2 regions of the Ensifer sp. LC384 genome follow, and region 2 is predicted to be linked to the other one. Evidence: predicted binding sites of a transcription regulator. Region 2 holds the regulator's gene; the other holds the start of a gene.
What was found. Region 2 encodes PhoB, which activates phosphate uptake and scavenging genes when phosphate is short. Its sites were predicted from a motif close to TGTCATNNANCTGTCAT; they were not measured.
Positions count from the first base shown of each region.

Region 1: the regulator PhoB is predicted to act here: its motif matches at 2,452-2,468, upstream of BC363_RS13020 (DUF47 domain-containing protein).

Region 1 is NZ_MBST01000014.1:85,025-89,235, forward strand. It holds gene BC363_RS13010 (serine hydrolase) at 1-723, shown strand, start outside; gene BC363_RS13015 (inorganic phosphate transporter) at 780-1,784, opposite strand; gene BC363_RS13020 (DUF47 domain-containing protein) at 1,784-2,428, opposite strand; gene recF (DNA replication/repair protein RecF) at 2,735-3,859, shown strand; gene BC363_RS13030 (molybdopterin-synthase adenylyltransferase MoeB) at 3,888-4,211, shown strand, end outside.
Region 2 is NZ_MBST01000013.1:97,286-101,496, reverse strand. It holds gene pstA (phosphate ABC transporter permease PstA) at 1-22, shown strand, start outside; gene pstB (phosphate ABC transporter ATP-binding protein PstB) at 36-851, shown strand; gene phoU (phosphate signaling complex protein PhoU) at 908-1,618, shown strand; gene phoB (phosphate regulon transcriptional regulator PhoB) at 1,818-2,501, shown strand; gene BC363_RS12365 (GcrA family cell cycle regulator) at 2,566-3,087, opposite strand; gene BC363_RS34355 (hypothetical protein) at 3,277-3,510, opposite strand; gene BC363_RS12360 (aspartate aminotransferase family protein) at 3,509-4,211, shown strand, end outside.

The sequences.
Region 1 (4,211 bases), on a different contig from region 2:
CCGCGCGTGGAATGGAAGGGGCGGCGAGCGACCGGCCATGACGCTGGCCTGGAGCCGACAAACGATTGGGATCTCGGCGCGCTTCAGGGGGCCGGGGCGCTGCGCTCGACAGCGAACGACCTGCTGGTCTTCCTGCAGGCGGCGATCGGCAGGAAGTCCTCAGCCCTGACGCCCGCGTTTACCGCCATGCTCGCCGAACGGCAGCCGCTTGGCGACGGCAACGCAGAGCAGGCGCTCGGTTGGCTGATTTCCGGCCGTGGCGAGAAACAAATCGTCTGGCACAATGGCGGCACCGGCGGCTACCGATCGTTCGTCGGCTTCCGTCCGGCGACCGGCGTCGGCGTGGTTGTCCTGTCAAACACGGCGACGGAGGTCGGCGTCGACGATATCGGCGTGCATCTGCTCGACAGAGAGAGGCCACTTGCGCCCGCGCCGGTTCGACGCGTCGCGATCTCGCTCGAGCCGGCGGCCTACGATAGCTATGTCGGCACCTATCGGCTGGCGCCCGATTTCGATCTGACGGTTTTTCGCGACGGCGATCGGTTGTTTGCGCAGGCAACGGGCCAGGGGCGGGTCGAAATCTTCCCGGAGGCAGAGCATCGCTTCTTTGCAAAGTCGGTCGATGCGCAGTTGACGTTCGAGGTACCGGCCGGTGCGCGCGCAGCGCGGCTGACACTGCATCAGAATGGGCACGACAGCCCGGCACCGCGCGTGAGCGACTGACGCGCCTCGATTTCAGAAGTGTTCCGCCCCCGGCATTCGGCCGGAGGCGGATAGGATCACAGGAACAGATCGACTGCGAGGTAGGTGAGCGCCGAGATCGCCGCAGCGGCGGGCATGGTCACGAACCAGGCGATGACGATGTTGCCGGCAAGGCCCCAACGCACCGCCGAGACACGCTTGGCGGCACCCACGCCGATGATGGCACCGGTGATCGTGTGGGTGGTCGAGACCGGAATGCCGAGCCAGGTGGCGGCAAACAGCGTGATGGCGCCGCCGGTTTCCGCGCAGAAGCCCTGCATCGGATTGAGCTTGGTGATCTTCGAGCCCATCGTATGCACGATGCGCCAGCCGCCAAACAGCGTACCGAGCGCAATCGCTGCCTGGCAGGTGATCACCACCCAGAACGGCACGTAGAACTCGGAACCGAGATAGCCCTGTGAAAACAAGAGCACGGCGATGATGCCCATGGTCTTCTGCGCATCATTGCCGCCGTGGCCGAGCGAATAGAGCGAGGCCGAGATGAACTGCATCACCCGGAAGGTACGGTCGACGGCAAACGGCGTCTGGCGGACGAACAGCCAGGACACGATGAGGATCAGCAACAGCGCCAGGAAGAAGCCGATCATCGGCGACATGAAGATGGCGCCAACGGTCTTCAACAGGCCGGTCCAGACGATGGCATCACCGCCGGTGCGCGCCAGGCCGGCGCCGACCAGGCCGCCGATCAGCGCGTGCGACGAGCTCGATGGGATGCCGAAGATCCAGGTCGCGATGTTCCAGACGATCGCTCCGATCAGCGCCGAAAAGATCACCAGCGGCGTTACGATGGTGGGATCGATAATGCCTTTGCCCAACGTTTCGGCCACATGCAGGCCGAAGAACAGGAAGGCGATGAAATTGAAGAACGCCGCCCACATGACCGCATATTGCGGCCGGAGCACCCGGGTCGAAACGATGGTTGCGATCGAGTTGGCGGCGTCGTGCAGGCCGTTGAGAAAATCGAAGAACAGTGCGATCGCGATCAGTGCGATCAGCAGCGGCAGGGCGAGCGTCGCGTCCATCAGACGTTCTCGATCACGATGCCGCTGATCTCGTTGGCGACGTCCTCGAAGCGGTCGACGACCTTCTCGAGCTCGCCGTAGATCTCGCTGCCGATGATATAGGCCATGGCATTGTTGGCGCCGTGGCGGCGGAAGAGATCCTTCAGACCCTGGTCGTGCAATTCGTCGGACCGGCCTTCGATGCGCGTGATTTCCTCGGCAATGGCGATGAGCCGGCCGTGGTTGACGCCGATGCGGTCGAGCAGCGGGATGGCCTCTGCGATCAGATGCGCCGCCTGGACGACGATGGCGCCCATTTCCCTCATGCCCGGATCGAAGGTCTTCTGTTCAAAGAGCCGGATGGTCTTGACCGTCTTGTGCATCATGTCGATGGCATCATCCATCGACTGGATCAGATCCTTGATGTCGCCACGATCGAACGGCGTGATGAAGGAGCGGCGAACGGCCAAAAGCACGTCGCGGGTGATGTTGTCCGCCTCGTCTTCGAGCGCGACGATCCGGTCGCAGTGCTTCTCGAGGTCGTCGCCGCCGGCCAGAAGCTTGTCGAGCGCGTCGGCGGCACCGACGACCGTGCGCGAATGGTGTGCGAAGAGATCAAAGAAGCGGTCTTCGCGGGGAAGGAGTTTGCGGAACCAAGCCAGCATCACAAATATGTCCGTTCGTGGATTGTCATGCGGCTGTCATATTGTACGCAAGCCATCAAGAAAAGCGCCGAACTGCAGGGATCGTAAGGCTTTCCCCGCCGATATGGAGCAATTTTGCCCGGCAACGGCACAGGCCGCCTTTCGTCTTGCCTTGGCGACCGCTTTCGTCCTACTGCATAGTTCCTTAAATCGGCATCGATTTAAGGCGAAAATTATGCAGCGAGTTTAAAGTGTTACAGTGTCCCTTGCGCGTCCTGTTCGACGCGCGGCGCTGTAGCTGGCGCCGAAGTCGAATCCGGACCCGAAATGCCACAAAAGGTTTTTCTCAATCGCCTGAAGCTAAGCGAGTTCCGCAATTATGCGGCGCTGTCGCTGGCGCTCGACGAGAGGCACATCGTGCTCACCGGCGAGAACGGCGCCGGCAAGACCAATCTGATGGAAGCGGTGTCGTTTCTCTCTCCCGGCCGTGGCCTCAGGCGTGCGGCCTATGCCGATGTCGCCCGCGTCGGCGCAAGCGACGGCTTCTCGGTCTTTGCCGAAGTGATGGGCATGGAAGGCCCGGTCGAGATCGGCACCGGCACCGCCGGCACCGGTGAGGGCCAGTCGCGACGCCTGCGGCTGAACGGCACGACAGCGAGTGCGGTCGACGAACTGACCGACCATCTGCGCGTGCTGTGGCTGACGCCGGCCATGGACGGGCTCTTCACCGGCCCATCGACCGATCGCCGCCGCTTCCTCGATAGGCTCGTGCTTTCGCTCGATCCCGAGCATGGGCGACGTGCCAGCGAATTCGACCGCGCCATGCGCAGCCGCAACCGGCTCTTGAGTGAGTTTCGCCCTGATCCTGCCTGGCTAACCGCGATCGAACGCGAGATGGCCGGGCTCGGCGTGTCGATGGCGCTGGCGCGGCAGGAGATGCTGGGCCTGCTGACGGCGCTTGTCGAAAGAAACACCGGCGACAGCGTCTTTCCGTCCGCCCGCCTGGCGCTTGCGGGTTTCCTCGACGAGGAGAGCCACAGGCCGGCCTTCGACCTCGAGGAGCAATATCTCACCATGCTGCGCGAGGGTCGGCCCCGCGATGCAGCCGCCGGACGCACGCTGGACGGGCCGCATCGCACCGACCTCTTGATCCGCCACCGCGAAAAGGACATGGAGGCCGAGCGCTGCTCGACGGGTGAACAGAAGGCGCTGCTTGTCGGCCTGGTTCTCGCCCATGCGCGCCTTGTCGGCGACATGACCGGCCATGCTCCCATTTTGCTGCTCGACGAAATCGCCGCTCATCTCGACATGGGCCGGCGCGCCGCCCTTTTCGATCTCGTCGACGGGCTCGGCGGCCAGGCCTTCATGACCGGCACGGACCGTGCGATGTTCGACGCGCTCGGCGATCGAGGCCGGTTCCTGACGGTGGAGCACGGAAGCGTTTCGGGATGATGGAGCCGATCATGGAAAGTATCCACGCATGACAAACACCAGCCTCGACCCATCGGAAATTGCCCGCTATGCGCGCCACATCATCCTGCCGGAACTCGGCGGTGCGGGGCAGCAGAAACTCAAGGCGGCGCGCATTCTCGTCATAGGCGCCGGCGGCCTCGGCGCTCCCGTTCTTCAATACCTTGCCGCCGCCGGCATCGGCACGCTCGGCGTTGTCGATGATGACGTCGTCTCCCTGTCGAACCTGCAGCGGCAGGTGATCCACCGGACGGCCGATATCGGCCGGTCGAAGGTCGAAAGCGCCACTGATGCCGTTGGTGCGCTCAATCCACATGTGACCGTCGAAACGCAT
Region 2 (4,211 bases):
TCGCTTTGAGCGCCGTTGGTAGTGAGGTAATTACTATGAACATCATGTCAGAAGCAGCAGTCGAGAAGGCCTTGGATCAGAAAATGAACACTGTGCCCTACAAGATGATCGGCAAGGATGTGTCGGTTTACTACGGCGACAAGCGCGCGCTTTTCGACGTCAACCTCAACATCCGCGAGAACACGGTTACGGCTCTGATCGGCCCTTCGGGCTGCGGCAAGTCGACCTTCCTGCGCACGCTGAACCGCATGAACGACACCATCGAGAACTGCCGCGTCACCGGCAAGATCACGCTCGATGAGGACGATATCTACGACCCGGCGATCGACGTCGTGGAACTGCGTGCCCGCGTCGGCATGGTGTTCCAGAAGCCGAACCCTTTTCCGAAGTCGATCTACGACAACGTCGCCTACGGCCCGCGTATTCACGGGCTTGCCCGCACAAAGGCCGATTTCGACGAAGTCGTCGAGACCAGCCTGCAGAAGGCCGGCCTCTTCAACGAGGTGAAGGACCGACTGCACGAGCCGGGCACCGGGCTTTCGGGTGGCCAGCAGCAGCGCCTGTGCATTGCGCGCGCCGTTGCCGTCAGCCCTGAAGTGATCCTGATGGATGAGCCCTGTTCGGCGCTCGATCCGATCGCGACCGCCAAGGTCGAGGAACTGATCCACGAACTGCGCACGAACTTCACGATCGTGATCGTCACCCACTCGATGCAGCAGGCGGCGCGTGTATCGCAGCGCACCGCGATGTTCCACCTCGGCAATCTCGTCGAGGAGAACGACACCGACAAGATGTTCACCAATCCGGATGACCAGCGTACCCAGGACTACATCATGGGCCGGTTCGGTTGATGGCCGAAGCACCCCTTCAACCCGTTTCCTGAACGCGCCCGCAAGGATCGAAGACTATGTCCATGCACATAATGTCCGCCTACGACGAAGAACTGAAATATCTCACGCGCCGCATCTCCGAGATGGGCGGCCTTGCCGAGCAGATGGTGGGCGAATCCGTTCGCGCGCTGGTCAATTCCGACCTCGCATTGGCGCAGAAGGTGATCTCCGACGACGCCATCCTCGATGAGGCCGAACGCCAGATCGGCGAAAAGGCGATCATCACCATCGCCAAGCGCCAGCCGGTTGCCGCCGACCTGCGCGAGATCATGGGGTCGATCCGCATCGCGTCCGATCTCGAGCGTGTCGGCGACCTCGGCAAGAACAACGCCAAGCGCGTCATTGCCGTTGCCGGCTCCGGCATCCCGCGCAAGCTTGCGCGCGGTCTCGAGCACCTGGCCGAGCTCGCGCTCGTGCAGCTCAAGGAAGTCCTCGACGTCTACGCCTCCCGCTCGCCGGAGAAGGCCAACAGCATTCGCGAGCGCGACGAGGAGATCGATGCGATCTACACCTCGCTGTTCCGCGAGCTGCTGACCTACATGATGGAAGATCCGCGCAACATCACGCCCTGCACGCATCTTTTGTTCTGCGCCAAGAACATCGAGCGTATCGGTGACCACGCCACCAACATCGCCGAGACGATTTATTACATGGCGACGGGCGCGCAGCCGGAAGGCGAGCGTCCGAAGGATGACAATACGTCGACGCTGGGTGCCGTAAAGGACTGAGACCCAAACTCGTTCGAGTGACTGGCTATGAACCTGCTCCGGTCGCAGCCTTGGTTGCGGCCCTGCTTTGTCGCGTCTGAAGCTATTCGTTTTCGCGCGTGCCTTTGAAAGCGCGCGGAGTGCTCCAGATGCTGTATGTTCGAGCATCTCTGCCCGTTCGACCGAACGCGAGACGCTCTGGGTAAGGAGACGTTACCTGATGTTGCCGAAAATCGCCGTTGTCGAAGACGAAGAGGCGCTGAGTGTCCTGCTGCGGTATAATCTCGAAGCCGAAGGGTTCGATGTCGATACGATCCTGCGCGGCGACGAGGCCGAGATCCGCCTGCAGGAGCGCCTGCCGGATCTCTTGATCCTCGACTGGATGCTGCCGGGGGTATCCGGTATCGAACTTTGCCGCCGGCTGCGTCAGCGCCCGGAAACCGAGCGCCTGCCGATCATCATGCTGACGGCGCGCGGCGAGGAGAGCGAGCGGGTTCGCGGCCTTGCCACCGGCGCCGACGACTATGTCGTCAAGCCGTTCTCGACGCCGGAGCTGATGGCCCGCGTCAAGGCGATGCTGCGACGCGCCAAGCCCGAGGTCCTCTCGACGCTGCTTCGTTGCGGCGATATCGAACTCGACCGCGAGACGCACCGCGTCCATCGCCGCACCCGTGAGGTCCGTCTCGGCCCGACGGAATTCCGCCTGCTCGAATTCCTGATGTCTTCCCCGGGCCGGGTCTTCTCGCGGTCGCAGCTTCTGGATGGCGTCTGGGGCCACGATATCTATGTCGACGAACGCACGGTGGATGTGCATGTCGGACGCCTTCGCAAGGCGCTGAACTTCTCGAGCATGCCGGATGTCATTCGCACGGTTCGCGGTGCCGGGTACTCGCTCGAAAGCTGAGCATCCAATCAGTCACTAAAAAGGGGCCGGTTGGCCCCTTTTTCATGCGTTGTTCTCGGTCGCTTTAGCGAGCGCGGCGGCGCTCGGCGGAAGGCTGGTAGGCAAGCCGTGCATGGAAGCTGCAATAGGGCGAAGCTTCCGGGGAGTCGTTGCCGCAGAAGTGGAACTCTTCCTTCAGCGGGTCGCCGATCGGCCACTTGCAGGTGCGCTCGGTCAATTGCGTCAGCTCCAGGCGGCGCGACATCGGCACGACCACATTCGTCTGGATATGGAAGTCCTGTTCGGCAACGAGATCGACTTCGACCTCTTCCTTGAGGACGGTTGCGCCGGCCGAACGGGTAACCGTGCGGGTGGTGACGCGCGACGCGTAGTTCGGAGCGCGCGGCGCCGAGGTCGGGCGCTGCTTCGGCCGGGTCGCGGCGGTGGTTCCGCCAGCCTTGGCCCTGCCCGGTAGGCTCAGTCGGTGAACCTTGCCGATGACCGCATTGCGGCTGACGCCGCCGAGCTGCGCTGCGATCTGGCTCGCGCTCAGGCCCTCGGACCAAAGCTTCTTCAGTTTTTCCACCCGCTCGTCAGTCCAGTTCATTTCTGCACTCTCCGTTCTCAGCGTTGGCGATGGCAGAATCTCTCACCACGCTCCGGAAAAGCTCCGGAGCTGCAACGCGATAACACTTTTGGTGACTAGGTCCGCCGCATGCGTCTAGTAATTGAACGTTAACCTACTGACGGGCGGACTCCGTGGCAAGAGTCCCGGGAATCGCGCCGAATCGATTTCCTAGTTTTCCCCAACTTGCTCGGTGGGCGTTGCATTTTTGCAAGCCCCGCCGCGCGTTTTTTTCGTCGCATGGATCAGACCCGTCCGACCGCACTGCAAGGCTTGGTTTTGTTGACATTGCGCTGCGAAATAGGAATAGTGCCTGCGCCGCCGCAAGGCGGCATTTTTAATTTTTTGCCGCGCTCGACACGGGCTCGGATCGATGCCGATAGCAATGAAGGAGAGGCTCGCCATGACTGCAACCACGCCGCTTTACGACACCTACATGCGTGCGCCGTTGCGTTTCGAGCGAGGAGAGGGCGTCTGGCTGATCGCCGAAGACGGCTCGCGCTATCTCGACTTCGCCGCCGGCGTCGCCGTCAACTCGCTTGGCCATGCCCATCCGCATCTGGTCGAGGCTTTGAAGGCGCAGGCCGAGAAGGTCTGGCACCTGTCCAACCTCTATGAGGTTCCGGGCCAGGAGAGCCTGGCGCGCCGGCTGACGGCCGTCACTTTCGCCGACCGTGTGTTCTTCACCAACTCGGGCGCCGAAGCACTCGAATGCGCGATCAAGACCGCCCGCCGCTACCATTTTGCCAAGGGCAATCCGGAGAAGTTCCACGTCATCACCTTCGAGGGCGCCTTCCACGGACGCACGATCGCGACCATCGCCGCCGGCGGTCAGCAGAAGTACATCGAAGGCTTCGGCCCGAAGGCTCCGGGTTTCTACCAGGTTCCGTTCGGCGACATCGCGGCGGTCAAGGATGCGATCACCGACGAGACGGCGGCGATCCTGATCGAGCCGATCCAGGGCGAGGGCGGCATCCGCCCGGCCACCAAGGAGTTCATGCAGGAACTGCGCGCGCTTTGCGACGAGTTCGGCCTGCTGTTGATCCTCGACGAGGTCCAGTCCGGTGTCGGCCGCACCGGCAAGCTGTTCGCCTATGAATGGGCCG